Regions from separate parts of the Janthinobacterium goodfellowi genome, predicted to be linked through region 4. Evidence: predicted binding sites of a transcription regulator. Region 4 holds the regulator's gene; each other region holds the start of a gene.
What was found. The regulator FNR, encoded in region 4, switches genes on or off when oxygen is low (the NO sensors DNR and NnrR bind a similar motif). The targets are predictions, from matches to a motif close to TTGATNNNNATCAA.
Positions count from the first base shown of each region.

Region 1 (7,868 bases), on a different contig from region 4:
GCCCGGCAGGTTCAGCGAGCGCCAGTCCAGCACCTGGCCGGAATCGCGCATGGCCAGGGTGAACGCCACGCGCTCGTCCATGTTCATGTCGTTGAAATAGACGGCCATGCCGAGCGCCGCGATCTGCCCTTCGCTGACGCTGCCGTCAGTGATACCGCGCACGAAAAACTGGATTTCCTCGGCGCTCAGGATGCCCTTGTCGCGCTTCTTGCGGATGATTTCCTGGGTTAAAAACATGAATTAACTCCGATCATAATAGACTGGGGTCAGTCCCTACGGTTCTGACCCCAGCTTTGCAACTCCAGTTGTCAATCAGACGCCGTAAGGAATCCACACGTTTTTCACTTGCGACGCATGCGCCAGCACGGCACGGCCGCCGCTTTGCGCGGCGCTGTACCAGTCGCGGCCCTTCGCGCCGCCGACCCAGGTGCGCTTCAGCGTGCCGGCCGACAGGCGCTCGACTTCCGCGCAACCGTCGGCGGAGCCGTCATGGCGCCAGACGGCGTCGATGTCGGCGTGCGTGGCCAGGGTGCGCGCCAGTTCATCGGCGTTGCCGCTGATGATGTTGACGACGCCGCCCGGCAGGTCGGAGGTGTCGAACACCTGGTACAGGTCCAGCGCGGACAGCGGATGCGCTTCCGACGGCACCACCACCACGCGGTTGCCCAGCGCGATGGCCGGCGCCACCAGCGAGACGAAGCCGAGCAAAGGCGCTTCATTCGGGCAGACGATGCCGATCACGCCGACCGCTTCGTTCAGCGCCACGGTGATGCCCTTGGCGGGCGGCTGGTGCGCCAGGCCGTCGTATTTGTCGGCCCAGGCGGCGTAGTAGAACAGGCGTTCGATCGATGCCTGCACTTCCTTCTCGGGATTTTTACTGCCCGTCATGGCGGCGATGCGGGCGGCGAATTCGTCGGCGCGCGCCGCCAGGTTTTCGGCGATGTAGTACAGCACTTGCGCGCGGTTGTGCGCCGTGGCGCTGGTCCAGCCGGACGCTTTATGGGCCGCTTCGACGGCGTTGCGGATGTCCTTGCGGCTGCCCACGCCCACTTCGGCCAGCAGGGCGCCATTCGCGCCGAACACGGGCGCGCTGTAGGCGCTGTCAGGGCGCGCCTGCTTGCCGCCGATGTACATCTTGGCCGTGCGGTCGATGGCGAAGGGGTCGGCTGCCGCCTGCTTCACGTTGCCCTTGGCCTTCGCTTCCACCACCGGCAAGGCCGGGCGCGCATCTTCGGCCAGGGCCGTCATGTATTCCAGCATGCCTTCGCGGCCGCCTTCACGGCCGAAGCCCGATTCGCGGTAGCCGCCGAAGCCGCAGGCCGCATCGAACTGGTTGGCGCTGTTGATCCACACCACGCCAGCCTTGATGGCGGGCGCGATATCGAGGGCCAGGCTGATCGACTCGGTCCACACGCTGGCGGCCAGGCCGTACACCGTGTTGTTCGCCAGCTGCACCGCTTCGGGCGGCGTGCGGAAGCTCATGGCCACCAGCACGGGGCCGAAGATTTCAGCCTGTGCCACGGCAGCCGACGTCGACGCGCCCGTGATCAGGGTAGGCGGGAACCACGAGCCGTCAGCCGGCAGTTCGCACGCCGGTTGCCACACGTCGCAGCCTTCGGCACGGGCCGAATCGACGAGCGCGGCGATGCGCTGGCGCTGCACGGGGTCAACCAGCGCGCCCACGTCCATCGATTTGTCCAGAGGCGAGCCGAGACGCAGGTTTTCCATGCGGGCACGCACCTTGTTCAGGAAGCGCTCCTGGACCGATTCCTGCACCAGCAGGCGCGAGCCGGCGCAGCAGACTTGTCCCTGGTTGAACCAGATCGAATCGACCAGGCCTTCCACGGCGCCGTCCAGGTCCGCGTCTTCGAAGACGATGAACGGCGACTTGCCGCCCAATTCGAGGGACAGCTTCTTGCCGCTGCCGGCCGTCGCTACGCGAATCAAGCGGCCAACTTCAGTGGAACCCGTAAACGCGATCTTGTCGACGCCAGGGTGGTTGACGATGGCCGAGCCCACTCTACCGTCGCCGGTGACGATATTGACCACGCCGGCCGGCACGCCCGCCTGCACGCACAATTCGGCGAACAGCATGGCGGTCAGCGACGTGAATTCGGCCGGCTTGAAGACGACCGTGTTACCGGCCGCCAGGGCCGGGGCGATTTTCCACGACAGCATCAGCAGGGGGAAATTCCACGGCACGATCTGGCCCACCACGCCCACGGCGCGGTAGTCGGCGAATTCTTCCGATTGCAGCTGCGCCCAGCCGGCGTGATGGTAGAAATGGCGCGCGGCCAGCGGCAGGTCGATATCGCGCGTTTCGCGGATGGTCTTGCCGTTGTCAAGGGTTTCCAGCACGGCGAACAGGCGCGAATGCTTTTGCAGCAAGCGGGCCAGCGCGTACATGACTTTCGCGCGGCCATGGCCGCCCATGCCTTGCCATACGGGCAGCGCGCGGCGGGCCGCTTCCACGGCGCGTTCCACGTCCGCATCGCTCGCTTGCGTCAGCTCGGCCAGCTGCGTACCGTCGGCAGGATTGGTCGAGGCGAACAGTTCCGCAGGCTCGCTCCAGGCATTGTCGATAAACAGGCCAAACTTGCGCTGGTGGCCGTCGAGCCACGCCTGCGCTTCTTTTTGACTTTCGGGAGCAGGGCCGTAGTCCATAGTAGTGAGAATCTCGTTAATTGTTGGCATGACGATTGTTCTTTAAGGTTGTGCGTGACGATGATTGGCCGAATAGCTGCCGGTGACGTAGTGCTCGAGCTGGCGCTCGATGTCGGTCAGCAGGCTGGAAGCGCCGATGCGGAACAGGTGCGGCTGCAGCCATTCATTGCCCAGTTCTTCCTTCATCAGGGTCAGGTATTGCAGCGCGCTCTTGGCCGAGCTGACGCCGCCGGCCGGCTTGAAGCCCACCTGGAAACCCGTCTGCTCGTGGTATTCGCGGATCGTGCGCACCATCGTCAGGGCCACGGGGATGGTGGCGTTCACGCCTTCCTTGCCGGTGGAGGTCTTGATGAAATCGGCGCCCGCCATCATGCAGACCCACGACGCCTTGGCCACGTTTTCCATGGTCAGCAAGTCGCCCGTGGCGAGAATCGCCTTCACGTGCGCTTCGCCACACGCCTTGCGGTAGGCCAGCATTTCGTCGTACAGCACTTGCCAGTTGCCGTTCAGGACGTGCTGGCGCGTGATGACGATATCGATCTCGGAAGCACCAGCGGCGACCGACAGTTCGATTTCGCGCAGCTTCGTTTCCATGCTCGTCAGGCCAGCCGGGAAACCCGTCGACACGGCGGCGATGGGCAAGCGGCCCTGGATGACTTTCACGGCAGGTTGAATCATCTCGTGGTACACGCATACGGCGCCGGTGCTCAGCTGCGTCAAGCCCAGCGCGTCCATCAGGTCGGCGCGCAGCGGGCGCATGGCCTTCATGCACAGGCGCTCCACGCGGCCCGGCGTATCGTCGCCGCCCAGGGTGGTCAGGTCGATCATCTGAATGGCTTTCACCAGCCAGGCGGCCTGGTATTCCTTTTTCACCGTGCGGCGGTTCGCCAGGCTGGCCGCGCGGCGGTCCGTCGCGGCGCGGTTGACGCGGATCTGGTTGATCCAGCCCAGGTCGAGGCCAACGGCCTCGTTACGCTTGAATTCGGGGTGCATGAGTGTCATAACAAGCTGGTTCCATTAGCAAGTGGTGGTACGCCAAGGTGCTTGGCGAGGGTTTGGCCAATATCGGAGAAGGTCTCGGAAATACCCAGTGCGCGCGGGGCGACGCCGGGGCCGAAGAAGATCATCGGAATGTGTTCGCGGGTGTGGTCGGAGCCGTGCCAGGTGGGGTCGCAGCCATGGTCGGCGGTGATCACGACCAGGTCGCCTTCCTTCAGCTTGGCCATGAATTCCGGCAGGCGACCATCCATTTCGCGCAACGCGTCGGCATAGCCTTCGACGTTGCGGCGGTGGCCGAACGCCTGGTCGAAATCGACGAAGTTCACGAACGTGAGCGACTTGTCCTGCACTTCATCGGCCGTCTTCAACAGCGCTTCGAACAGCGCCATGTTGTCGACGCCCTTGACGACGCGCGAAATGCCCTGGGCAGCGAAAATATCGCTGATCTTGCCCAGGCCGACGACTTCGCCGCCCGCATCCTTGACGTGGTCGAGCAGGGTCTTGCTTGGCGGCGCCACCGCATAATCGTGGCGGTTGGACGTGCGCGTGTAGTTGCCATTGCTGCCAGTGAACGGGCGCGCGATGACGCGGCCGATGTTGTACGGCTCGACCAGCTTGAAGGCCATTTCGCACACTTCGTACAGGCGCTCGAGGCCGAACGATTCTTCGTGCGCGGCGATCTGCATCACCGAGTCGCCCGAGGTATAGATAATCAGCTTGCCGGTGGCGACGTGCTCGTCGCCATGCTTGTTGATGATGTCCGTGCCCGAGGCATGGCAGTCGCCGAGGAAGCCCGGCACGCCGGACAGAGCTTTCAGTTTGTCGGTCAGGTCGGCCGGGAACGACGGCGTGGTGCGGGGAAAATATCCCCAGTCGAATTCGACGGGCACGCCGGCGATTTCCCAGTGGCCGCTCTGCGTGTCCTTGCCGGTGGAGCGCTCGCGCGCCGCGCCGTAGGCGCCGGTAAAACCGTCGCGCTGGTCGAAGCCGGTGGCCCATTCGCCACTGGCCAGGTGCGCCGCGGCGCCCAGTCCCAGGCGTTCCATGTTCGGGAGTTTCAAGGTCTTGCCGCTTTTGGCGACAGTGCTGGCAATGTGGCCAAAGGTATTGGCACCTGCGTCGCCATACTTGGCGGCGTCTGGCGTCGCGCCAAGGCCGAAGGAATCAAGCAGGAGGATAAATGCGCGTGACATGATAAGGCTCGCTTTATGGAATGATGCAAAGATGATGCGGACAGTGTAGGCCGGATTTTCCCTGCCTGCCGCGCGGCAGCGCCGGTGGCCGGCGCGCCGCTACTGCGTAAAAAAAAGTGCTTAGGCTTGCGGCGTAGCCGATACGGTCGCCAGGAATGCCAGGATCAGCTTGACCAGGTCTTTCGCGCCGATGGCCGCGTATTTCAGGGTTTGTTCGTGCGACAGGGCGAATGGCGACATGCCTTCGGCCAGGTTGGTGATGACGGACACGCCCACCACTTTCAGGTCGCAATGACGGGCCGACACCACTTCCGGCACCACGGACATGCCGACCGTATCGGCGCCCAGGCGGGCCATCATGCGGATTTCGGCGGCCGTCTCGAAGTTCGGGCCTGGGTAGGCGACGAACACGCCTTCGTGCAAGGTGATGCCATTCGAGGCTGCCGTGTCCTTGACCAGCTGGCGCAGATCCGCATCGTAGGCGTTGGCCATGCTGAAGAAGCGCGGACCGAAGCGGTCGTCGTTCGGGCCGACCATCGGCGTGCCTGGCAGCAGGTTGATATGGTCGCTGATGGCCACCAGACTGCCGGCGTCCACTTCAGGGCGCAGGGAACCGGCGGCGTTGGTGACGAACAGCATTTCGCAGCCCAGCAGTTTCAAGGTGCGGATGGCGCTCGTCATCACGCCCATGCCATAGCCTTCATAGAAATGGCCACGGCCCTTCATGCAGACGACGGCGACGCCAGACAGGGTACCTACCACCAGTTCGCCGGCATGGCCGTGCACGGTGCTGATCGGGAAACCCGGCAATTCGTCAAAGCTGATGCTGACGGCGTCCGTCATCTGCTCGGCCAACACGCCCAGGCCGGAGCCGAGGATCATCGCCACGCGCGGCTTGAAATTTTCAGGAGCGCGGGCACGGATGATTTCGGCGGCGTGGAAAGGGGCGTTGTTCGACATGGTTATCCTCTGATTGACTAATGATGATTGGTTGCTGCCTGCGCAGCCGCGCCCGGTGAGGGACTGCGGCTCAGGTATCGGGTATGTATGGTGTTACAGGTATATCGAAATGCGTATTGCCTCTATTTGCCGCCACTATGCATCAAACGGAATATGTATGGCAAATACCATTTTTCTTACCAATTTATACAATTTAAATATAAATGGCCGACATTATAGTCCAGGCAAGCGCTCGCCCGCCAGCAGCGGCCACGCCCCGGCAATCGCCGGGAAATGCATGCATACAAGCTCCATACGAACGCTTTTCGCACCCGCTTGACACTAATCGAACAAATGTTTAAAGTTTTGGACAAATGTTTAACCCTTCAGCGAAACCTTGTGACCGATACCAATAAAAAAGACCAGTTGTACGCGCTGATCCGCAACAACCCCTTCATCTCGCAGCAAGACCTGGCGAGCGAGCTGGGCTTGTCGCGCTCGGCCGTCGCCGGCCACATCGCCGGCTTGATCCGCGAGCGACGCCTGCTGGGACGCGCCTACGTGCTGCCCGACAGCCGCCCCGTGCTGTGCATAGGCGCCGCCAACCTCGACCGCAAGATGCGCACGCTGGCGACCTTGCAGATGGGCACCTCGAATCCCGTGCGCTCGGAAGAAGTGTTTGGCGGCGTGGGCCGCAACATCGCGGAAAACCTGGCCCGATTGTCGATTCCCGTCGCCCTGCTGACGGCGCTGGGCGACGACGCGGCCGGCCATGCGCTGCAGACGCACGCGGAAGACGCGGGCATCGACATGCGCGGCAGCTTGCATTTAAGTAACACCAGCAGCGGCACCTACACGGCCGTGCTCGACGAACATGGCGAAATGCTGCTGGCGATGGCCAACATGCAGCTGTACGAACAGCTGACGCCGGCCTTTTTGCACAGCCGCCAGCCGCAGCGCGCCGCAGCCGCCCTCACCGTCTGCGACCTGAACCTGGGTCACGACAGCGTGCAGGCACTGCTGGCCGACGCGCGCCAGGATGCGGCCCGCGCGACGCCGCTGGTCATCGTCGCCGTCTCGCAGCCGAAGATGGCGCACCTGCCGCAAGTCCTGACGGGCTTGCATCTGCTGATCCTCAACCGGGGCGAGCTGGAAACGCGCGTGGCGCGGGCCTTGCCGACGGCGTTCGAGGTGCGCGCCGCCTGCCGCGAAGTGCAGCGCCAGGGCGCGCGCCAGGTGATCGTCACCTGCGGCGGCGAAGGCGTGTACTTCACGGATGGCGACAATCTTGATGCGCCTATCGTCCACCTGGCCGCGCGCGAAGTGGACGCCGTCGACGTGACGGGCGCCGGCGACGCGTTTTCCGCCGCCGTCTGCTGGTCGCTTTACCACGACAGCGGCGACTTGAAACTGGCTTGCCGGCGCGGCCTGAAGCTGGCGGCCATGACCCTGGAATCGGCTGCCACCGTCTCGCCCCGGATTTCGGCCGGCGCCCTCGACGACATCGACGACGCCGACCTGGCGCCCCCTCCCCCTACCCTCTTTCAACAGGATTGACCCATGACGCAACTGCATAACTTCCTCTCGTTCTCGCAAGAAGTCCTCGACGCGCGCGCCGCCGGCAAGGCCATCGTGGCGCTGGAATCGACCATCATTTCGCACGGCATGCCGTATCCGCAAAACGTGGAAATGGCGCGCGAAGTGGAACAGATCATCCGCGACGGCGGCGCCGTGCCGGCCACCATCGCCATCATCGGCGGCAAGATCTGCGTGGGCCTGTCGCCGGAGCAGCTGGAATTGCTGGGCACCTCGCCCGACGCCATGAAGGTCAGCCGCCGCGACCTGCCGTTCGTCCTGTCGCAGGGCAAATTGGGCGCCACCACCGTGGCCGCCACCATGATTTGCGCGGAACTGGCCGGTATTGCCGTGTTCGTCACGGGCGGTATCGGCGGCGTGCACCGCGGCGCGGAAACGAGCTTCGACATTTCGGCCGACTTGCAGGAATTGGCGCACACGTCCGTGGCCGTCGTCTGCGCGGGCGTCAAATCCATCCTCGACATCGGCCTGACCCTG
Region 1 covers NZ_JBNYXN010000004.1:27,415-35,282, reverse strand. The annotation lists gene deoA (thymidine phosphorylase) at 1-237, opposite strand, end outside; gene ACQ4WQ_RS16165 (aldehyde dehydrogenase family protein) at 313-2,694, opposite strand; gene deoC (deoxyribose-phosphate aldolase) at 2,707-3,666, opposite strand; gene ACQ4WQ_RS16155 (phosphopentomutase) at 3,663-4,856, opposite strand; gene xapA (xanthosine phosphorylase) at 4,977-5,816, opposite strand; gene ACQ4WQ_RS16145 (carbohydrate kinase) at 6,195-7,352, shown strand; gene ACQ4WQ_RS16140 (pseudouridine-5'-phosphate glycosidase) at 7,365-7,868, shown strand, end outside.
Region 1: the regulator FNR is predicted to act here: its motif matches at 6,132-6,145, upstream of ACQ4WQ_RS16145 (carbohydrate kinase).

Region 2 (7,868 bases), on a different contig from region 4:
GGTCGTGGTGATGCTGCACGGCTCGGGTCCCGGCGCCAGCGGCTGGGCCAATTTCAACGCCAATGTCCAGGCGTTTGTCGATGCCGGCTACCGCGTGATCCTGCCCGACTTTCCAGGCTGGGGTCAAAGCGACACGGTGGTATGCACCGGCTCGCGCTCGGACCTCAACGCGCGCGTCCTGAAGAGCCTGCTCGACCAGCTGGACGTGCAAAGCGCTGATCTGATCGGCAATTCCATGGGCGGCCACAGTGCGGTGGCCTTCACGCTGGCGTATCCCGAGCGCGTCGGAAAGCTGGTGCTGATGGGCGGCGGCACGGGTGGACCGAGCCAGTTCGTGCCCATGCCAACCGAAGGCATCAAGCTGTTGCAGGGCCTGTACCGGGAACCGACACTCGACAATCTGAAGAAGATGCTCAACGTTTTCGTGTATGACGCGGGCAGCATGACGGAAGAATTGATGCAAACGCGACTGGCGAACATCGTGGCCCGCCAGGATCACCTGGAGAGCTTCGTCAAGAGCAGCGCGGCCAACCCGAAACAGTTTCCGGACTACGGCCATCGCCTGCATGAAATCAAGTCCGCCGCCTTGATTATATGGGGTCGCGATGACCGTTTCGTGCCGCTCGATGTCGGCCTGCGTCTGGCCGCCGGCTTGCCCAATGCCGACATGCATATTTTCGGCCGCTGCGGACACTGGGCACAATGGGAGCATGCCGAAAAATTCAACCGGATGGTGTTGGAGTTTTTCGCGCGCTAATGGCGGCATCGCTATAAAATACTCAAACAAGAAGTTAATCAGACATCATGTATTGCCCTGCCGGACCTCAAGCAACGCGGGTCAAGCTGGAGGCTCCGGAGCCCCCCCCCCGGACGCAGAGCCGCAATTGAAAAGATCGATGTTGAATCCGGGCGCTGCTTTATTGAGTTCGAGTGGCGACCCGGCGTCCTTGATGCATTGATTCAGTTCCTGTCGTACTGGAGCACGAATGTCAGCAACAGCGTGTCGGTAATAGGCGGCCTGATCTGTCGAAGAATTTGACAGCCGCCACAGCAACTGCTGCTTCCCCACCTCAATGTTCTTTATGAATCAAGAACTTGCGCCTCTTGGCCCTGTTCTTGCTCTGGCACGTGTGCAGACAAAACCTGCCTGCGAGGCCTGTCTTTCCCCTACTCGCAGCACTTTGAAAGAGGACGTCATGAAAACCTTTGCTCGAACAATTGCGGCGGCATGCGCGCGCTGCCTCTGCTACGGCGGCACCGCGCTGGCCGCCGCCAGCCTGCTGATGGCGGCGCCGGCCGCTGACGCGGCATCGGCCCGCACCGACCTGCTGAGCGGTGCCGGCAACGGCTGGCTGGCCAGTCCCAACGGCGTCAGCGGCTGGATCCCCGCCTATGGGCCCTATCCCAATCCCCACACCATGCCCAATCCCTTCCTGAATGCGCTGGGGATACATGCCAAGCTGATGTGGTACTGGCCCGGCCCCGGCGTTCCCGAGGCCGGCAGTCCGCCGACCACCGCATATTTCCGCCACCAGCTTCACCTGGAGCCGGAAAATGGGATGAAACCGCAAATCGTCGCGCTGGTGGCGGCGGACGACGAGATGACCCTGACGGTCAATGGCATTCCAGTCGGCACTTACCAGTTGTCTGCACATATGATGCCCAACGGTCAGCCTGCGGCCGTGGCGATCGACATGACGCCAGCACTGCGGCTCGGCGACAACCAGATCGATATCCGGGCGACCGACAGTGGGGTGTATCACTGGGTCTTTTTTGACAGCTACAACATCAATGCATCACCAGAACAGGTACTGGTGCAACGAGCGCCGGCCCAGATCAGCCTGGTCGGCGACAAGGATGACTTCCATCCCGGCGACCTGGCCGACACGACGCCCAAGTCGCAGCATGTGCTCGACATGCAGGACAAGCTCGTGGCGGCACCCGCCATCGACCTGGACCAGCCTGCACGGAACCAGTCGGTGGGACTGACGCATGAGATCGCTGTACCGGAAGGCGCCATCATCACCTCGGCCACCGTCAAACTGCATGTCAAGATGACGGGCGACATCGTCGACAATGACGTCATCCTTTTTAACCAGAGTAATGTTCCCGACCAGGGGCAATCGAGCAGGGTCATCGCCCTGCACGACCTGCTGGGCTTTCCGCCACAAGCGGGCGCTACCTACGATCTGGTATAGAACCTGGCGAAGACGCCGCTGCGCAACTTTACCGCCGATAGCGTGACCGGACAGCCCGACCTGGTGGCCAACCTCCTGCCCATGCTGGCAAGTGACAAACACCTGGACGTGCTGCTGGCGGACGACACCATGGTCGACTACTCGGAACTGAGCATCACCTACACCAGCGTCAGCGCCGCGCCGGGCGACCTGAATAACGATGGCGCAATCAACCGCGACGACCTGAACATCTTGCTGCTGAGCCTGAACACCCTGGCATCGGGTCCGAATGACCCGCGCGACCTCGACCATGACGGCCGCATCACCGCGCTCGACGTGCGCAAACTGGTGGCAAGCTGCAGCCAACCCCTGTGCATGTAGGCAGGTACATCCATACCGGCCCGACCTGGCCGGATCATTCCATTCGCGGGAGATTCATCATGAAGAAGCTATGTATTGCAGCAATGCTGTGGTTGGCGTGCCTGAGCTGGGCACCACTGGCGCAAGCGCTGCAACTGACCCTGGTGCCGCGCGGCAGCTATCAGATCGCACCGGGCGGCATGCTGCTCGTCGACCTGAACATCGCCGGCCTGCAATCGGGCGGCCTGAGCACGGAGCTTGGCGCCTTTCATCTGGACCTGTATTACGATCCGGACCTGCTGTTTTACCTGCCAGGCGCGCCATCGGGCTGGGGCACGGCGCTCGGCCAGACGGACGGCGGCGCCCAGGCGCTGGCCTTTGCCGACGCCAGTACGCCAGGCCTGCTGCACCTGGACGAAGTGTCGCTGCTGGACGGCCTGACGCTGGGCCAGCTGCAAGGCGACGGTTTCCGCCTGGCTACGCTGGCCTTCCAGGTGATGATGCCGCCCCTGCCCGCGCCGGCCAACACCATCCTGTTCGCCAACGACATCCTGCTCGGTGATGCTGCCGGCAACGTGATTCCTGTGGCCCTGGACCAGATACCCATCCTGATATTGCAGGTCGATGCACCAGGTACCCTGGCGCTGCTGGGCCTGGGAATGGCGGCGCTGGCCTGGCAACGGCGCCGGCCCCGCCTGCAGCCTGGGTGCGCCTGAGTGTGGGGGCCAGCTGTCACCGGGCGCCAAGGCGCATGCTGGCCTGCAAATGCCGCAGCAAGGCGCACCACGCCAGGGTCGCCAAGGCCACCAGGCAGGACAGCAGCAGCGAGGCGGCATCGGGCACGGCAAAGGCAAACAGCCGCCGCAGCGCGGGCGTGCCCAGCACCAACAGCAGCAGCAAGACGGCCGCCGCCGCGATCGAGCCCGCATACGGATTCCTGCCATCCGGACGGGTCCTGTCCACGCCCGCCGGACGGCGATTAACGTGGATCAATACCAGGTTGGACAAGGTCAGGGCAATGAACACGGCGGCCCGGGTCGCCTCCTCGGACTGGCCCGCGCCCCGCACGGACGAGAACAGGGCCAGCAGCAGTGCCAGCAGTCCGGCACCCTGCAGCACGCCGCGCAGCACGATGGCACTATCGAACAGGCGCTGAGCCGTCGCTCTGGGCGGCTGGCGCATGGTTCCCGCTTCCATCGGCTCGGTCTCGAAGACGATGGAACAGGCCGGATCGATGATGAGCTGCAGGAACAAGATGTGAACGGGCAACAGCAGCAGCGGCCAGCCCAGCAGCACAGGCAGGATCGACAGGCCCGCGATCGGCACGTGCACGGCGACGATGAAGACAATGGCCTTGCGCAGGTTGGCGAACAGGCGACGCCCGTGCCGCACGGCCGCCAGCAGCGAGGAAAAATCATCCTTGAGCAAGACCAGCGCGGCCGCCTCGCGCGCCACGTCCGTGCCGCGCGCGCCCATGGCCACGCCGATGTGCGCCGCCTTCAGCGCGGGCGCGTCGTTGACGCCGTCGCCCGTCATGGCGACGATGTCGCCGCGCGCGCGCAAGGCTTGCACCAGGCGCAGCTTTTGCGCCGGCGCGATGCGGCAGCATACGCTCGCCCCGGCCAGGCGCTCCTGCAGCGCGGCATCGTCCATGCCGTCGAGTTCGCCGCCCGTCAGTGGCGCGCCCTGCGTGGGGATGCCCGCCTGGCGCGCGATCGACAGGGCCGTGGCAGGATGGTCGCCCGTGATCATCACCACGCGCATGCCGGCCTCGCGGCATTGCGCCACCGCCGCTGGCACTTCGGCGCGCACGGGGTCTTCCAGCGCCAGCAGGCCGAGGAAAGCGAAATCGAAATCGTGCTGGTCCGACGGCAGCGACGGCGCGGCGAAGGTGGCGCAGGCGACGCCGATCACGCGCATGCCGCTGTCGGCCAGGACTGCCACCTGCGCCGCGATGCGCGCGCCGTGCGCGGGCGCCAGGTGGCACAGGTCCATGATGGCTTCCGGCGCGCCCTTGGCGGCGATCACGTAGTCTTGCCGGCTGGGCGAGCGCCATACGCGCGACATGGCCAGCATCTGGCGCGACAGCGGATAGTCGTCAACCAGCATCCAGTCGCCATGCAGGTGTTCCGTGTTCGCCAGCAGCCGCGCGCCGGCCGTGCCGATGGCCGCCTCCATGGGATCGAAGGCTTGCCGGTGGCTGGCCAGCACGGCATATTCGAGCAGGCCGTGCAGCGCTTCCGGCAAGGGCGGTTCCGGCGCCTGGCCACACGCGTAAGCGGCCTCTTCCGACCACAGGCGGCGCAGCTGCATGCGGTTGCTGGTCAGGGTGCCCGTCTTGTCGACGCACAGCACCGTCGTCGCCCCCAGGAGTTCGATGGCCGGCATGCTGCGCGCCAGCACGTGCTCGCGCCCCAGGCGCCAGGCGCCCAGTCCCAGGAACAGCGTCAGGATCACCGGCAATTCCTCGGGCAGCAGGGCCATGGCCAGAGTCAGCCCGGCCAGCAAGCCGCGCAGCGCGTCACCGCGCAGCCACCAGTAGGCCAGCCCGAGCGCCGCCGCCAGGCCCAGCGCGCCGATGGCGACAGCGCGCACGACGCGCCGCGTTTCCTGCTGAACCGGCGTCAGCTCCCCGCCCTGCGCGGCCAGCGCGGCGCCGATGCGCCCCAGGGCGCTGCGCGCGCCCGTGGCCGTCACGCTGCCGCTGGCCGTGCCCTGCGTAATCAGGGTGCCCGCGTACACGCAGTCCGGCACCAGCTTGACGACCGGCACCGACTCGCCCGTCAGCATCGATTCATCGGCCATCAGGTTCGACGCCGTCAGCAGGGCGATGTCGGCCGGCACGCGGTCGCCTTCGGCCAGCAGGACCAGGTCGCCGCGCACCAGCTCGCGCCCGGCGATGCGCGCCTGGCACCCGTCGCGTATCACCAGCGCGCGGGGGCTGGACAAATCGCGCAAGGCGGACAGCGAACGTTCCGTGCGCTGCCGCTGGACATAGCTGATGCCGATGACGAGCACCACGAAGCCCAGCAGCATGGCCGCTTCCTGGCGGTCGCCCAGCAGCAGATAGATGGCGCCGCACGCCAGCAGCAGCAAAAACATCGGCTCGCGGACGATCTCGGCCAGCAGGCGCCAGTAGCCCAGCGGGCGCGCCGCCGGCAGTTCGTTCGGACCATCGGCGGCAAGGCGCGCCGCTGCCTCGGCGGTCGTCCATCCGTTGGACTGCGGGCGCTGCGGCGGCATGGTCATCCTCCTGTCAAGGGCATGCCTACATCAGGGCATGCGGCTGGCGCAAGGCTAACATGAATTGCCGCCGCAGCGCACCCTGCGCCCGCCCCCTCAGCGCCCGACGATTTTCCCGCCAATCGCCGCACACATGATGTAGATCAGATGCGGGGCGCGGGCGCCTTGCTACGCTGGCAGTCATTCCTCGGAAGGGAGCGGCCATGTACAAGACGATCGTGGTACACGTGGACGGCGCGCCGCAGGCGCGCGAGCGCATCGCGCTGGCAGGGCTGGTCGCCCAGGGCCAACAGGCCCATCTGGTCGGCGCCGCGACCGCGCCGCCGGGTCAGCCCGAGGCCAGGCGCCCCGCGCAGGAAGCGCTGAAACGCTTCGAGACGCAGGCGCGCGGCTTCGACGTCTCGTATGAAACCCGTCTGGGCGAGCAGGAGGCTGCGGCGAACCTGGCACTGCAGGCGCGCTATGCCGACCTGGTCGTGCTCAGCCAGAGCAGGCCGGACAGCGGCATGGCGCAGCAGCCGGCGCCGCTGCCGGAACAAGTGGCGCTGCAGGCGGGCCGGCCCGTGCTGATCCTGCCGCACATCGGCACTTTTGCCCACCTGGACCGGCATGCGCTGGTGGCCTGGGATGGCAGCCGCGCCGCCACGCGCGCCATCGGCGATGCGCTGCCGCTGCTGCGCGCCAGCAAGCTCGTCACCGTCGCCGTCTTCAATCCGGAGCGCGAACATGGCGTGCACGGTGCCCAGCCCGGCGCCGACATCGCGCTGTACCTGGCGCGCCACGGCATCCAAGTGGCAGTGCAGCGGCAAACCACCTCGCCCGAGCAGCCGGTGGGCGAGGCATTGCTGTCCCTGGCGGCAAATCTGCAGGCCGACCTGTTCGTCATGGGAGCGTATGGCCATGCGCGCTGGAACGAAATCCTGCTGGGCGGCGTCACGCGCACCCTGCTGGGTTCCATGACCTTGCCCGTACTGATGTCACACTAGGCGGAAAATATGCTGGACACTACTGCCATGTCCGGCACGCCATTTTCCCTGCAGGGCAAGCGTGGCCTGATCCTCGGCCTGGCCAATGCGCACAGCATCGCTTATGGCTGCGCCTGCAGTACTCAGGCGCTGGGCGCCAGCCTGGTGCTATCGTGCGCGGACGAACGCGCCCTGCCCTACGCCCGCCCGCCTGCCCACAGCCTGAACATCCCCCTGCTGACCTGCGACGTGCAGCAGGACGGTGCGCTGGCGCAACTAGTGCACGCCGCGGCGGCACGCCTGGGCGGCCTCGATTTCGTCATCCATTCCATCGCCTGGGCCCCACTGGCCGACCTGCACGGGCGTGTCACGGACAGCAGCGTGGACGGCTTCCTGCGCGCCATGGACATCTCCTGCCATTCGTTCGCGCGGCTGGCCCGGCTATGCGAGGCGCACATGCCCGCTGGCGGCAGCCTGCTGACCATGAGCTACCTGGGCGCGGAAGTAGCCATGCCGCAATACGGCCTCATGGGTCCCGTGAAGGCGGCACTTGAATCGCTGGTGCGCTACCTGGCATGCGAACTGGGGCCGCGCAACATCCGCGTGCACGCGCTCTCGCCCGGCCCCGTGCCGACCCGCGCCGCATCCGGCCTCAAGGATTTTGATGCACTGCTGGAGCGCACCCGCCGCGATGCCCCGCTGCGGCGGCTCGTCACGCTGGCCGAGATCGGCCAGCTGGCCGCCTTCCTGGCCAGCAACGCCGCATCGGGCATGAGCGGCCAGACCATCTATGTCGATGGCGGCTACCATGCCGTGGCGGACCGGGCATGAGCGATGCGCCGCCATCCGCCTTGCCGGACCTCCTCGTCAACGTTCCGTACGACGCGCTGCGGGTGGGCCAGACGGCCGAACAGAGCCGCACCCTAGGCCGTGACGACATCGCCGCGTTCGCCGCCGTGTCCGGGTACATTAAACCACTACAACCTGCATGTCTGTGCGCGGCAGCCGACTGATAAGCTTCGCTGTAGTACCAAGTCTTAGCGTCTTCAACGGTCGGGAAAGAGAACAAGACAACGCCTTCCGGCGTTTCCCCTTCGAACACTTCCAAACGACCGTAAGCGGC
Region 2 covers NZ_JBNYXN010000001.1:1,657,770-1,665,637, reverse strand. The annotation lists gene ACQ4WQ_RS07515 (alpha/beta fold hydrolase) at 1-757, shown strand, start outside; gene ACQ4WQ_RS07510 (hypothetical protein) at 1,197-2,198, shown strand; gene ACQ4WQ_RS07505 (dockerin type I domain-containing protein) at 2,241-2,558, shown strand; gene ACQ4WQ_RS07500 (PEP-CTERM sorting domain-containing protein) at 2,618-3,253, shown strand; gene ACQ4WQ_RS07495 (cation-translocating P-type ATPase) at 3,270-5,780, opposite strand; gene ACQ4WQ_RS07490 (universal stress protein) at 5,984-6,766, shown strand; gene fabI (enoyl-ACP reductase FabI) at 6,776-7,576, shown strand; gene ACQ4WQ_RS07480 (hypothetical protein) at 7,573-7,758, shown strand; partial or broken gene ACQ4WQ_RS07475 (DUF1330 domain-containing protein) at 7,788-7,868, opposite strand, start outside.
Region 2: the regulator FNR is predicted to act here: its motif matches at 5,914-5,927, upstream of ACQ4WQ_RS07490 (universal stress protein).

Region 3 (7,868 bases), on a different contig from region 4:
ACCGGCCAGGTGCAGGGCCGTCACTTGCGGCGGGATGGCGCTCAGCACTTCCACCACGGCCAGGTCGCCGTACTGGTCGGCCGCGTCCGCAAACGCCTGCTCGGCGTGGCCCAGCGAACCGGACAGCACCAATTCCGTGACCTGCTTCGTCAGCGCGGGCAGGTTGCTTTTTTGTTCATTATCGGCCATGGTCGTCTCCATCCTGGTCAAACATCTGGGCGAAATCGTCGGTGGCTTCGTCTTCATCGTGCTCGTCGTCGCCGTCGTCATTGGCGGCCAGCTGGTCGAGCGACTGGTCGTCGTCGTCCCACAGGCGCGGATTCTTGTGCAGGAAGGCCGTGATGATGGCCTGGCGCGCCAGGTCGGGGAAGCTCTCTTCGATGGCGGCGTACATCTTCGCCGCTTCCGGCGCGGCGCACGTCGCCATGGAAAACACGCGGGCCGGGTCGCCGAACTCGTAGTCTTCGCTTTCGGCCAGCAAGCCCTTCGGGTCGCTGAAGGTGATGTGATCGACCAGCGCGAAGGCCAGCATGTTCACGTCTTCGATGCCGCCGCCGCTGGCGTACTCGCTCACCAGCGCGTCGACCATGCTCTTGTAGTTCTTGCGGTTCGGCGGGTCGCCGAGGATGCCGTCGATCTGGCCTTCCAGCTCGCGCGACTGGTACGCGAATTCAGGGTGTACTCTTCTCATGCTGTGCTTTCCAATGTGATGCGCGGCGCTGTTACATTAAAAGCGCCGTTGTTGTTGTTTTTAAAATCATTCAGGCTGACCGGACGGCCGCCAGCGTGCTTAGTCGGCCGGCAGTACAGTGCCGTGAAGGCGGAACACGCCGCACCACAGGGCATAGGCTTCCGCTTCCGGATCGATGATGATGCGGTGATTCACGCTCTGGTCGTATTCGGCGCGCTTGACCGGGTCGGCCAGGATTTCATACGCCTTGGTGACGCTCTTGAAGCGCGCCTCGGCGCCGGGGGCCTGGTTGCGGTCGGGGTGGAAGCGCATGGCCAGCGAACGGTAAACCTTCTTGATTTCATCGTCGCTGGCATTGGGCGCGACACCGAGGACGTTATACAAATTTTCCATAAATGGCTCCGGGGTCACGTTTTGTTTGCTAATTAAAGGCGAATTATCCTATAGAACGGCGCCCGCGTCGCTTGCATGCTGGGATATGGGGCCAAATACGTGCTTATAAAGCGCTTGCGGTACGGTAAAATGCTTTTTACTGTCACTCTTCCGCATTGATCAATGAGCAACGATAAACCGAATACCGCCGCGCCAGCGCTGGCGCCCAATTTCTTGCGTAACATCATCGAAGCCGACCTGGCTGCCGGCGCCCACGTGCGTCCCGGCCTGCCCCAGGTGATCACGCGTTTCCCGCCGGAGCCGAACGGCTACCTGCACGTGGGCCACGCCAAGTCGATCTGTGTCAACTTCGGCCTGGCGCGCGATTACGCCGGCCAGTGCAACCTGCGCTTCGACGACACCAATCCGGCCAAGGAAGAGCAGGAATACGTCGACACCATCATGGACAGCGTGAAATGGCTGGGCTTTGACTGGGAACCGAAGAACGCCGATGGCCAGAGCCACCTGCACTACGCGAGCGACTATTTCGACCAGCTGTACGCGATGGCCGAATACCTGATCACGGCCGGCTTCGCCTACGTGGACAGCCAGAGCGCCGAAGACATGGCCGCCAACCGGGGCAATTTCGGCCAGGCCGGCAAGAATTCGCCGTTCCGCGACCGTCCGCGCGACGAATCGCTGGCCCTGTTCCGCGCCATGAAGGCGGGCGAATTCAAGGATGGCGAGCACATCCTGCGCGCGAAGATGAGCGAAGATGCCATGAGTTCGCCGAACATGAACTTGCGCGACCCGGCCATCTACCGCATCCGCCACGCGCATCACCACCGCACGGGCGACGCCTGGTGCATCTATCCGATGTACGACTACACGCACCCGATCTCGGACGCGCTGGAAAACATCACGCATTCGATCTGCACGCTGGAATTCCAGGACCACCGCCCGTTCTACGACTGGCTGCTGGAAACCCTGGCCGCCGGCGGCTTCTTCCAGCAACCGGTGCCACGCCAGTTCGAATTCTCGCGCCTGAACCTGACCTACATCGTCACCAGCAAGCGCAAGCTGCGCCAACTGGTGGAAGAACACATCGTCGACGGCTGGGACGACCCCCGCATGCCGACCCTGGTGGGCATGCGCCGCCGCGGCTACACGCCGGAAGCGATTCAATTGATGTGCGAACGCACGGGCGTGACGAAATCGGACGGCTGGATCGACTACAGCGTGCTCGAAGGCTGTTTGCGCGAAGACCTGGACCCGAAGGCGCCGCGCACGGTGGCCGTGCTGCGCCCGTTGAAGCTGATCATCGACAACTTCCCGGAAAACGAAAGCGTGGAATGCACGGCGCCCGTGCACCCGCACTTCCCGGAACGGGGCTTGCGCACCTTCCCCATCTCGCGCGAGCTGTGGATCGAGGAAGACGACTTCATGGAAGTGCCGAACAAGGGCTATTTCCGGTTGTATCCGCCGATCGACGACAAGCCGGGCAGCAAGGTTCGCCTGCGCTACGGCTACGTGATCGAATGCACGGGCTTTGACAAGGATGCGGACGGCAAGGTCATCGCCGTGCATTGCACTTATTTCCCGGACAGCAAGTCGGGCACGGAAGGCAGCGCCAACTACAAGGTCAAGGGCAATATGCACTGGGTCAGCGCGCCGACGGCGATTCCCGCCGAAGTACGCCTGTACGACCGCCTGTTTACGGACCCACAGCCGGACGCGGGCGGCAAGGACTTCAAGCTGACCTTGAATCCGCTGGCCAAGGAAGTGGTGCAGGCGTGGCTGGAACCGGGCGCCGAGCTGGCCCAGCCGGAACAGCGCTTCCAGTTCGAGCGCCACGGCTACTTCGCGGCCGACCGGGTCGACAGCCAGCCTGGCAAGCCCGTCTTCAACCGCATCGTCACCCTGAAAGACAGCTGGCAGCCTGCCAAGTAAGGCGCCGGACCACCGACAAAAAAACCGCTGCGGCGGTTTTTTTTCGTCTCAGCAACATACATCTTCAGAGAAATATTGCCTGTTGACTATATTCACGATATTTTTGTATATTAGGCAGCTATTGAGCAATTTGCAATGTCGATAGTGCTTGTACAACTCAGTCTAGCCACCGCCACCGAGGCGGCACCCGATTCCTCTACCTGATGTGGATGGCGATGTCTTCTACTGCTGGCGAACACTCCTTATCTGCTGAAAAAAAACCGCTCTGGCTGCTCGGCTTTGTGATGTCGACGATGGTGGGCCTGCTGTTCTACATGGCCGCCGCGCTGTCGGTCGAAAACGATGCCAGCGACCTGTTCGACAATCTGTCGCGCAGTACCCAGAAAAACATCGAATCGCGCGTCAAGTCGTATGCCAACCTGCTGCGCGGCACGGCCAGCCTGTTCCGCGCCAACGAACACGTGAGCCGCGAGCAATTCCATCGCTACGTGGAGAACATCGCCCTGCAACAGAACTATCCGGGCGTGATGAATCTCAATTACAGCCAGGAACTCGACGATGCGCAGCGCAGCGCCTTCGAAGCGGCCATGCAGCGCGACTATCCGCCCGGGCGCGACGGCTATCCGGCATTTGCCATCCATCCGCCCGCCCCGCGCGCCCGGTATTCCGTGCTGGTGTACCTCGAGCCGATTGCCAGCGCCCCGGAAAAATATGGTTATGACATCGCCGAGCGCCCCCTGATCGCCGAAGCGCTGGCGCAGTCGCGCGATTCCGGGCAGATCAGCAATTCCGGCGTGCCCGTGCCGCTGGAAGGCCGGCCCCAGCTGACGGGCATGGCCATGCGCCTGCCCGTGTACCGCTTCGGCATGCCGACGGACACTGTCGAGCAAAGGCGCGCGGCCTACCAGGGTTCCGTCGGCATCGGCTACGACCTGGTGACGATGATGCGCAGCGCGCTGGCAGACATGCCGGTACGTAACGTGCGCCTGACCCTGTTCGATATCGGCCCGCAGGCGCGCGCACCGTTGCAACTGCCGCACGACATGCGCCCCATCTTCGACAGCACGACGGCGGGCATGCATGCGCCATGGTGGCTGCCCGGCAACTCGGGCCGCTATCTGAGCAGCACGATGCTGATCGAACACAATGGCCGCGCGTGGCAAGCGCTGTTCAGCGTGCGCAAGAGCGACCTGTACACGCGCTTCGACGCCTTCTTGCCATGGCTGGCCCTGCTGATCGGCTTTGCCAGCACCATGCTGCTGTACATGCTGTTCCACACGCTGGCCTCGTCACGCCGGCGCGCCATCCAGATGGCGACGGGCATGACGGAGGAATTGCGCGCCAGCCAGATCCGCCTGCAGCTGTCGCACCAGAAACTGCGCCGCCTGGCGGCCCATGCCGACCAGATCAAGGAAGAAGAGCGCAAGCGCATCGCGCGCGAAATCCACGACGACCTGGGCCAGAACCTGCTGGTGCTGCGCATCGACGCCGACATGCTGGCCTCGCGCACGCAGCGCCGCCACCCGCGCCTGAACGCCCGCGCCCGCTCGACCCTGGAGCAGATCGACGCCACCATCAAGAGCGTGCGGCAGATCATCAACGACTTGCGCCCTACCGTGCTGGACCTGGGCGTAAATGCGGCCGTCGAATGGCAGGTGGCGCAATTTCGCCAGCGCACGGGCATCGCCTGCGAAGTGAGCGAAAGCCATGACGATATTTATTTGAGCGACCAGTGCGCCACGGCCCTGTTCCGCATCCTGCAAGAGTCGCTCAGCAATATTTCCCAGCATGCCAATGCCAGCCGCGTGCAAGTCAAGCTGGAAAAGTGCCGCGATACGGTGTCGATGAGCGTCAGCGACAACGGCGTGGGCGCGGCCATCGACGGGCGCAACAAGCTGGGCTCGTTTGGCCTGGTGGGCATCGAAGAGCGTATCAAATTGCTGGGTGGCACTTTCTACATCGAAAGCAGCCCCGGCGCCGGCATGAGCGTACACGTCAGTGTACCGCTGGGCGCGGATGCCACCGCGTTTCCCTACCAGGAAGACAACCGGGCCAGCGCCTGACAGGCACCCGCATGGAGCAAGCTCAGCTTGCGTATTTCGTAATTAGATGCAATATTGATGTAGAACAACTCAACGCCCGCCCGCCATGGGCCAGGCATTCTCCGACCACTTTCCAGGAGTACACACCCACCGCTTTCCCTTGTTTCACCGTATTTCCCACAACGCTCTTTACCAAAGGACATTCATGGATACCAACGACAGTTTCAAGGCTATTGCCGATTTGAATTTGGACGCGATCAAGGTCAAGCTGATGCACCGGGAGTCAGGCGAAGGATGGAGCCTTGAGAAGGCGAATGCGGTGGAATTCGAATACCGCCGCTTCCTGATCCTGATGAAACAGTTTCCGGAAGAAGAAACGGCGCCGCTGATGGACGTCGATACCTTCTGGCACTACCACATCCTCGACACCCTGAAATATGCGGCCGACTGCGAACAGGTGTTCGGCTACTTCCTGCACCACTTCCCATACATCGGCCTGCGCGGCGAAGACGACGAAGCGGCGCACCATCGCGTGGGCGAACGCATGAAACAGCTGTATGAGCAAACGTTCGGGGAAGATTATATCCGCGCAGAAACCGCGTATTCGGGGCGCGCCGTAACGGCGGCGTATTCGGGACGGGCGGTGCAGGCCGCGTATTCGGGACGGGCGGTCCAGGCTGCGTATTCAGGGCGTGCGGTACAGGCCACCGCCTACTCGGGCCGGGCCGTGCAGACGGCGTTTTCCAGCGCTGCCGTGCAGGCGACGGCGTATTCGGGCCGCGCGACGGGCGCTGCCAGCACCGCATTTTCCAGCGCGCCTGCCACACTGGCCGCAGCGGTGGTCAAGTCGTCCACGACTGGCCTGGAAATGGGGCGCTTCTATCTCGATCGTCCGGTACTGAACCGCGACCCGCAATAGAAAAGCGGAAAACAGATGTGGCTGCCGCACGCGGCAAGCCTGACTTACCCAGACGGCACCTCTCAGTTTGCCGTCTGTCAGGCGCTCTTAGGCAGCCATCAACTCGCGCAGTTCACGAATGCTGAAATCGCTGATTTCATGCATGCGGATGAGGATCGTGGCGCCGATCGGCAAGGTGTTGTGACGAATCTTGCTGATAACAGGTGGCGCCACTTCCAGAGCTCGCGACAAGGCGGCATCGTTTTTCAGCTGCAGCTTGTCGATGATCGCATCGAGGACGCGATTCGGGTTGTAGGTAGGCAAAGAGGTAATTTGTTTGAGAGACATGATCAAAAATCCGTACTTGTTGTATTAGTGCAAAAAGAAACCGAATGTCTCTTTTGCAATAATTCATGGTAAACACACTAAAAGGCGCCATCACTTATACGGCTTTTACGCCGCAAACAATATAATACACGCTATTGTTGATTTTTGCGTAACTTAAAGCAAAATTGTGATAATTGAAGAGAATTGACGCACTTGGGATGTGCTAGAGGATAACCCAAATCGGAAAAATTTGCTGCAAGTCATCAATTTTTACAATGAGGAACGCCGCTGCGCATCAGCCAGGCAATCGCCATGAGCGTGCCCAGGCGGGCTATTTCCGTCGATAAATGCCAGCCTTGCGCGGCCACGCCGGCCGGAGTGACCAGCAAACAAGTGCCCGGCACGGCATCCACGCGGCACCAGGCCAGCTGCCGGCGAATTTCATCGGGCGGCGGCGGTGGCTGCCGCGCATGTTCGCGGCGGCGCATATAGGCGCGCACCTGTTCCTTGCTGGGGTGATTCGTAGCTCGCATGGCTCGCTCCTGCTGACGGGAAACAGCGTCGCGCTAATTGTAGAGCCCGCCACAAATAGCTGAAACGCGTGACGACATTGCTCACCATATCGCCAGCGCGCCATGACGCGTTTGCGCCGCATCAAATGGCAAGGCCACGGTGTTGCGCCGAAGCCCACGCTGCCGGCGGCCTGGCGGCCGTCCTTATTTCTTTTGCTGGCGCACGCGCTGTTGCTGTTTTTCCTGCGTCTGCTGGCGGTTCTGCTTGCGCTCGAACAGGGTGACCGCATCTTTCTTGGCTTGTTCCACGGTACGCATTTCCTCATGCGCATCGTGCGGAACAAAAAATTCCGCGTCCTGCGCCGCCACGACCAGCTTGATGGCGTCGTCGTCGTCGAGGTCGTACAGTTCAGTCAGGACGGTGGTGACCTCGTCCAGGTATGCTTCGTAAGTGAGGGTGCTCATGCGGTATTCCTTAAGTGAATGGCGCACCGCCGGAACGGCGCGCTGCGCGCCGGCCCAGCAAAGTGCGCAGATAACCGGCCATTTTACCCGATGCCGGCCCCGTCGGCAGACAGCGGCCGCAAGGCATCGGCCACGCGCGCGTAGCGCAGGCGCACGCCCAGCTCGCGCTTGATGCGCGTATTGTGCAGGCGGCGCGATTCGGACATGAACGACAGCAGCATCGGCGTGACCACTTGCCGCAGTTCGGCACGGGGCAGGCGCGGCGGGCGCGGCAGGCCGAAGGCATCGGCGACGGCATCGAAATACTCCGCCATTTTGAGTTCGCTGTCATCGCTGGCGTGATACACGCGCCCCGGCTTGCCCCGCCACAAGGCCCGTTCGATGATGCGCGCCAGGTCATCGGCATGGATATGGTTGGTGTACACGTCGTCGCCCGCGGCCAGGGCCGGAGTGCCTTCGCGCAAGCGCTTCAAAGGCAGGCGGTCTTCCGCATAGATGCCGGGCACGCGCAGGATGGCCACGCTGGCGCCGCGGCGCGCGCCCCAGCCCCGCAAGACCTGTTCGGCGTCGACGCGCCGCTTCGCCCGCGCATTGGCCGGTGCCACAGGCCG
Region 3 covers NZ_JBNYXN010000004.1:289,624-297,491, reverse strand. The annotation lists gene ACQ4WQ_RS17260 (hypothetical protein) at 1-189, opposite strand, end outside; gene ACQ4WQ_RS17255 (hypothetical protein) at 179-691, opposite strand; gene ACQ4WQ_RS17250 (DnaJ domain-containing protein) at 791-1,084, opposite strand; gene ACQ4WQ_RS17245 (glutamine--tRNA ligase/YqeY domain fusion protein) at 1,247-3,013, shown strand; gene ACQ4WQ_RS17240 (CHASE domain-containing protein) at 3,229-5,076, shown strand; gene ACQ4WQ_RS17235 (glycine-rich domain-containing protein) at 5,261-5,974, shown strand; gene ACQ4WQ_RS17230 (hypothetical protein) at 6,062-6,301, opposite strand; gene ACQ4WQ_RS17225 (hypothetical protein) at 6,544-6,813, opposite strand; gene ACQ4WQ_RS17220 (hypothetical protein) at 6,997-7,257, opposite strand; gene ACQ4WQ_RS17215 (SDR family oxidoreductase) at 7,341-7,868, opposite strand, start outside.
Region 3: the regulator FNR is predicted to act here: its motif matches at 5,131-5,144, upstream of ACQ4WQ_RS17235 (glycine-rich domain-containing protein).

Region 4 (7,868 bases):
CTGGTCGACGTGCACTTCTGGGTGGCCACCATCGGCATCGTGCTGTACATCGCCGCCATGTGGATCGCCGGCGTGATGCAGGGCCTGATGTGGCGCGCGGTCAATCCGGACGGCACCCTGACCTACACCTTTGTCGAAAGCGTGAAAGCAACGTATCCGTACTACGTGGTGCGCGTGGCCGGTGGCCTGCTGTACCTGTCGGGTATGTGCATCATGGGCTACAACACCTGGATGACTCTGCGCGGCAGCAAACTCCCCGTCGCCCGCATTCCGGAACTGAACGCGGCGCACGCCTGATAGGAGCAAAAGCAAATGAAATTTTCACATGCATGGATTGAGAAAAACCCCTGGCTGCTGATCGCCCTGGTCACGGTGGTGATCAGTATCGGCGGCGCCGTCGAGATCGTCCCCCTGTTCTTCCAGAAGAGCACGACGGAGCCCGTCGCCGGCCTGAAACCGTATTCGCCGCTGCGCCTGGCGGGCCGCGACATCTACGTGCGCGAAGGCTGCTACAACTGCCACTCGCAGATGGTGCGTCCGCTGCGCGCGGAAACGGAACGCTATGGCCACTATTCGGTCGCCGGCGAGTTCGTCTACGACCGTCCGTTCCAGTGGGGTTCCAAGCGCACGGGTCCCGACCTGGCCCGCGTGGGCGCCCGCTACAGCGACGAATGGCACCGCACGCACTTGAACAACCCGCGCGACGTGGTGCCCGAGTCGAACATGCCGGCCTACCCATGGCTGGCGAAGACCAAGCTGGTACCCGACGACATCATGCCGAAGATGCGCGCCCTGAAACGCCTGGGCCAGCCGTACAGCGATGAAGAGATCGCCGCCGGCCCCGCGCAGCTGCAGGACAAGACGGAAGAAGACGCCCTGGTCGCCTATCTGCAAGGCCTCGGTACATTAATCAAAACAAGGAATTAGCATGGCAATCGAAAACCTGTTTGACAGCGCCAGCAGCGTCATGACGGTGGTTTCCTTTACGACGTTCGTGGGCATCCTGTGGTGGACGTTCAGCCGCAGCAATGGCGACTTCGACGCGGCGGCGCGCCTGCCGTTCGCCGACGACGCGCTCGACTATCCGGCCGAGGCCGAGACGAACCTGGCGAAGGAGCGCAACCATGGCTGACTTTACCAACGGCTTCTGGAATATCTACATCGTCGTGCTGTCCCTGCTGGGCATCATCGGCTGCGGCGTGCTGCTGTACTCGCAGTCGAAAGTGAAAGTGGCCGCCGGCGCCCCCGCCGACGGCACCACGGGCCACGTCTGGGACGAGGACTTGAAGGAACTCAATACGCCGATGCCGCGCTGGTGGATGTGGCTGTTCTACATCACCATCGTCTTCGCGCTGGCCTACCTGTTCCTGTACCCGGGCCTGGGCACCTATGCCGGCAGCCTGGGCTGGAAATCGACGGGCCAGTACGAAGAAGAGCTGAAGAAGGCGGAAGCCGACTACGGTCCCCTGTTCAACAAGTACCTGAGCCAGGACTTGAAGACGGTGGCCGCCGATCCGCAGGCGCAAGCGATCGGCCAGCGTTTGTTCCTGACCTACTGCGCGCAATGCCACGGTTCGGATGCGCGCGGCAACAAGGGCTTCCCCAACCTGACCGACAAGGACTGGCTGTATGGCGGCGATCCCGACATCATCAAGACCACCATCATGCACGGCCGCAATGGGCAGATGCCGCCGATGGGCGCCGCGCTGGGTTCCGAAAAGGATGTCGAGAACGTGGCCCATTATGTGCTGAGCCTGTCCGGTTCCACCTCGGACCCCGTCAAGTCCGTGCTGGGCAAGGCCAAGTTCGGCGCCTGCATGGCCTGTCACGGCGCCGATGCGAAGGGCAACCAGATGCTCGGTGCGCCCAACCTGACGGACAAGATCTGGCTGTACGGCGGCAGCGCCGATACCATCATGGAAACCGTGCGCAAGGGGCGCAACAACACCATGCCGGCCTTCAGCGACTTCCTCGGCGAATCCAAGGTACACGTGCTGTCGGCGTATGTCTGGAGCCTGTCGAATCCCCAGACGCCCGTGAAATGATGTAATGGAACCTCAAGTCATCAAGATGTATGCGGCCCGCGAGCAAATCTACCCTCGCGAGGCCAAAGGACGCTACGCTACCTGGCGATGGGTATGCGTATGGCTTACCCAGCTCGCGTTCTACGGCTTGCCGTGGTTGACCTGGAATGGCAGGCAAGCCCTGCTGTTCGATTTGACCACGCGCAAGTTCTACATTTTCGGCGTCGTGCTGTGGCCCCAGGATTTCATCTATCTGGCGGCCCTGCTGATCATCTGTGCATATCTGCTGTTCCTCGTCACGGCCATTGCCGGGCGGGTGTGGTGCGGGTTCTCTTGCCCGCAAACGGTGTACACGGAAATCTTCCTGTGGGTCGAACGCCGCATCGAGGGCACGCGCAGCGCGCGCATGGCCCTCGACAAGCAGGGCCCCTCCGTGCGCAAGGCATTCAAGAAGACGGCCAAGCACCTGGTCTGGGGCGCCATCGCCCTGTGGACGGGCTTTACCTTTGTCGGCTACTTCACGCCGATCAAGGAACTGGCGCGCGAGGTGACCACCCTCAATTTCGGTCCCTGGGAATGGTTCTGGGTCTTGTTCTACAGCCTGGCAACCTACGGCAACGCGGGCTGGCTGCGCGAGCAGGTGTGCAAATACATGTGCCCCTACGCGCGCTTCCAGAGCGCCATGTTCGACCAGGACACCCTGATCATCACCTACGATGCCAAGCGCGGCGAACCACGCGGCGCGATGAGCAAGAAGGCCGGCAACAACGACAAGCTGGGCGACTGCATCGATTGCACCCTGTGCGTGCAGGTGTGTCCGACCGGCATCGATATCCGCAACGGCCTGCAGTATGAATGCATCGGCTGCGCCGCCTGCGTCGACGCCTGCAATACCGTGATGGACAAGGTCGAGCGGCCGCGTGGCCTGATACGCTACAGCACCGACCATGCGATGGAAAACAACTTCAATTCGAAGCAGATCCGCCAGCGCGCCATGCGCCCGCGCGTGCTGATCTACACGTCCATCCTGGCCCTGATCATCATCGCCGTGTGTACTTCGCTGGCCCTGCGCACGCCGCTGAAAATGGACGTGATCCGCGACCGCGGTTCGATGGGACGCGAAGTGGAAGACGGCATGATCGAAAACGTCTATCGTTTGCAGATCATGAACACCTCGGAGCAAAGCCAGCATTTCAAAATCAGCGCATCCGGCTTGCCGGGCCTGACCTTGCTGACGCGCGAAGAAGTGACCTTGCAGCCGACGGAAACGCTGGGCTGGCCGATCCGCCTGCGCGTGCCGCACGGCGTCGGCGAGAAGGGGTCGAACAAGATAGCGATCGAATTGCACTCGCTGGACGATCCGTCGCTGCATGTGCGCGAAAGCGCGGTCTTCATCGTGCCGCGCTAATGCAGGAAGGCCGGTCCCCGCATGGGGGCTGGCCGTACACACAGAAACACAGGAGAAATACCATGTCCGACAGTCTGAAACTGCAAGCTCCCGTTGCCCCGTGGTACAAGCATCGCTGGCCATGGCTGCTGATGATCGGTCCCGGCCTGTCCGTGGTCGTCGGCAGCTTCATGGGCTATATCGCGTTTACGCAGCCCGACGCGCTGGTGGTGGGCGATTATTACAAGCAGGGCAAGGCGATCAACCAGGATTTGCGGCGCGATACGGTCGCCAGCAACCTGGCGATGGATACGACCCTGGCGTATGACGTCGCTGCAGCGCGCCTCAGCGGTTCCGTGCACAGCTTCGGCAAGGCGTACCAGGGGCCGCTGCAGCTGCACCTGGCGCATGCGACCCTGCCGGAAAAGGATATCAAGCTGCTGGTGCAGCCCGATGCGGCCGGCAATTTCTCGGTGGCGCTGCCGATGCTCGAGCGCAGCCGCTGGCAGGTGCTGGTGGAAAACGACAAACGCGAGTGGCGCCTGTCCGGCATCTGGACCTGGCCGTTGCAACGCAGCATCGCGCTGCACGCGGATGAGGAACTGTAAGCCTTATTTACAGACGTCGGTGCCGGCCGTAATGGCTTTTAACTTGGCCGGCTGCAGGATCTCGATCTCGCGGTTGGAGACGCGCAGCCAGCCTTCCTTCTTGAACTTGGACAGCAGGCGGCTGACGCTCTCGATGGTCAGGCCCAGGTAGTTGCCGATTTCCTCGCGCGACATGCGCAGCTGGAAATTGCTGCCAGAATAGCCGCGCGCCTCATAGCGCGACGCCAGGTTGACGATGAAGGCGGCAAAGCGCTGCGTCGCCTGCATATTGCCCAGCAACAGCATCACGCTTTGCTCGCGCGTGATTTCCTGGCTCATCATGCGGTGGAAATGGCGGAGCAGGGTCGGCATATTGCCCAGCAATTGTTCCAGGCTGGAAAACGGGATTTCACACACTTCGCTGTCTTCCAGCGCCACCGCATTACAGTGGTGGCGGTCGGCGCTGATGGCGTCCATGCCCAGCAGTTCGCCGGCCATCTGGAAACCCGTCACCTGCTCTTCGCCGCCCGGATTGATCTGGTACGTCTTGAAGTGCCCCAGGCGGATCGCGTACAGGTTCTGGAACGAGTCGCCGATGCGGAACAGCGAGGCGCCGCGCACGATCTTGCGGCGGCGGCCGATGATCTGGTCCAGCCTGTCCATGTCGCCCACATCAAGGCCCATCGGCAGGCACAATTGATGCATGCTGCACGTCGAGCATCGCGCTCGCAACGCTTCCACGTTCACTGTGGGCAAGGTTGGAGTGAGTAGCGCTTCAGTCATGTCGGTACCTTTAAGAAAATGCAACAACAAGTTTACTGCATACCGGGTTGCCGTGTGCCAATTTCACCGTAATTTCGGCGAATAAACGACGTCCAGCCTTTAATTATATGGCAACATCGTCAAAAGCCCATGCGGAGAGGGCAATTTGCGTGGCGGCGCTTGCCAAGCTGGGGTATTGATAGGAAAATTCCTGACAGCATTATCTGCCGCCTGTGCCGCACGGTACTGAAAAGGAAATCATGAAGCCTCTCGGCATCAAAGCAAAAGTCGCGCTGGCTACCAGCCTGACCTCGATCGCCATGATCGCGCTGGTCACCATGATCCAGGTGCAGCACATGCGCGACGATTTCACCCGGGTCCTGCTGAGCCAGCAATCGTCGCTGATCACCCGCACCGCCGCCGAACTCGACGACAAGCTGGGCATGCTGCTGCAGATCGTCACCCTGACGGCACGGCAGCAGCCGCCGGAACTGATCGGCCAGCCCGCCCAATTGCGCGACTACTATTCGCGCCGCTCGATGCTGGTGCTGTTCGACGACGTGCTGGTGCTCGACGCGTACGGCGCCGTCGTGGCCGACATGCCGGAAGTGGCGGGGCGCGCCGGCATCAACGTCGCCGAGCGCGAGTACTTCCAGACCGTGCTGCGCACGCGCCAGCCCATGATCACCGAGCCGATGCTGGGCAAATCGAGCGGCATGCCCATCGTGCAGATGGTCGCGCCCATACTCGCCGCCGATGGCCGGGTGGCCGGCGTGTTGATCGGCGTGCTGCGCCTGTACAAGGACAACCTGCTGGGCCGCCTGCGTTCGGAAAAGATCGGCAAGAGCGGCTATTACTTCATCCTCACGCGCGGCGCCGTGCCGCGCTATGTGCTGCACCCCGACACCAGCCGTTTGCTGCAGCCGCGCCTGCCGAACGCCAACCTGACGACCACCCAGCTGCTGAAGGACGATGGCGAAGGCACCATGGTCAGCACCAACAGCCGCGGCATCACGGCCGTCAACAGTTTCAAGCGCCTGAAATCGGTGAACTGGCTGCTGGCCGCCTCGCTGCCCCTCGACGACGCCTTCGAACCGTTCGACGGCGTGCTGTACCGGCTGGTGCTGTGGAGCATCCTCGCCTCGCTGCTGGCCGCAGCCGTTCTGGGCTGGGTCACCGTGCGCCTGCTCTCGCCCCTGGTGCGCCTGCGCGACACCCTGCAGGCGCTGCGCACCAGCGGCAGCCGTTTCACCCCCGTGCCGGTGCAGCAGCGCGACGAGATCGGCGAACTGACGGAAGCGTTCAACGGCCTGATGAGCGAACGCGACCGGCTGCAGCAGGAACTCGAATCGCGCGCGGCGGAGCTGGAGCAGGAACGCGACCGGGCCGAGGCGGCCAACCGCGCGAAGAGCGACTTCGTGGCCAACATGAGCCATGAAATCCGCACGCCCCTCAATGCCGTGCTGGGCATGGTGTATCTGCTGGGAAATACCAAGCTCGACACGGAACAGCGCAAGTATCTGACCATGGTGCGCGTGGCGGGCCAGTCGCTGCTGGGCATCCTCAACGACGTGCTCGACTATTCGAAGATCGAGGCGCGCCGCATGGAATTGTCGCCCGTCGAATTCGACCTCGACGAGGTCATGAACACGCTGGCCACGACGATGACCATGAATGCGGGCGAAAAGGAGCTGGAACTGGCCATTGCCGTCGAGCCCGACGTGCCGCGCCGCCTCGTGGGCGACGCCCAGCGCCTGCAGCAAATCCTCGTCAACCTGGCCGGCAACGCCATCAAGTTCACCGAGAGCGGCGAAGTGGTGGTGGCCGTCAGCCTGGCCGAGAAGGACAACGGCCGCGCCTGGCTGCGCTTCGAAGTGCGCGACACGGGCATCGGCATGACGGAACTGCAGCAACAGCAGCTGTTTGCCGCGTTTTCGCAGGGCGACCAGAGCATCACGCGGCGCTTCGGCGGCACGGGCCTGGGCCTGGCCATCAGCAAACAGCTGATCCACATGATGGGCGGCGACATCGCCGTCGCCAGCAGCGAAGGCAAGGGCAGCCGCTTCTGGTTCAGCGTGCCGTTCGACATGCTGGCGCAGCCGGCCGAAACGCGGCGCACGCCCGCCCTGGGCCAGCTGCGCCTGCTGGTGGCCGACGACAACCGCACCACGCGCGAACTGATCGTCAAGCTGATCGAGGCGTGGGGCTGGCTGGCCGACGAAGTGGATTCCGGCTTTGCCGCCATCGAACTGTACCGCGAACGCCTGGCGCAGCAGCAGCCGTACGACGTGGTGCTGGCCGACTGGCACATGCCCGTCATGGACGGCCTGGCCACGGCCAAGGCCATCCGCCAGGCGGCCAGCGGCCAGCGCCAGCCCATCGTCGTGATGGTCAACGCCTTCGCCCGCAACCACCTGGAGGAAATCTCCAGCGCGGCCGAGGCCGACGTCGTGCTGATGAAGCCGATCACGGGCTCGAGCCTGTTCGATGCCCTGCACCAGGCGCTGATCGCGAAGAACGACGGCGGCGAGCAGCGCATGCTGCACCAGCCGCTGGGCACGGAACTGGCCGGCGTGCATTTCCTGCTGGTGGAAGACAACCATTTGAACCAGGCCGTGGCGCGCGGCATCCTCGAACACATGGGCGCCACCCTGGACGTGGTGGGCGACGGCTTACAAGCCGTGGAACGGCTGCGCACGGAAGCGCTGCGCTACGACATCGTGCTGATGGACATGCAGATGCCCGTCATGGACGGTTTCAGCGCCACCCACATCATCCGCTCGGAGCTGCGCCTGAACCTGCCTGTGATAGCCATGACGGCCGGCGTGCTGGCGTCCGAGCGCGAGCGCTGCATGACGGCCGGCATCAGCGATTTCATCGCCAAGCCCGTGGTAGTGGAAGAGATGATGGAAGTCATCCTGCGCCACCTGCCCAAGCGCCCGCCAGTGCAGACGGCCGAGCCGGCGCCCGTCACCGACGAGGAAGTGTTTTCCATGGCGCCGCTGATGCGCGTGATGGGGCGCGACGCGAAGGGGCGCGGCGTGCTGCGGCGTATGGTGGAAGACGCGCTGAACAAGGGCATGACGCCTGTGCGCGACGCCGAAACGG
Region 4 covers NZ_JBNYXN010000003.1:729,003-736,870, reverse strand. The annotation lists gene ccoN (cytochrome-c oxidase, cbb3-type subunit I) at 1-297, shown strand, start outside; gene ccoO (cytochrome-c oxidase, cbb3-type subunit II) at 313-927, shown strand; gene ACQ4WQ_RS15745 (cbb3-type cytochrome oxidase subunit 3) at 929-1,132, shown strand; gene ccoP (cytochrome-c oxidase, cbb3-type subunit III) at 1,125-2,045, shown strand; gene ccoG (cytochrome c oxidase accessory protein CcoG) at 2,050-3,432, shown strand; gene ACQ4WQ_RS15730 (FixH family protein) at 3,495-4,019, shown strand; gene fnr (fumarate/nitrate reduction transcriptional regulator Fnr) at 4,023-4,781, opposite strand; gene ACQ4WQ_RS15720 (response regulator) at 5,021-7,868, shown strand, end outside.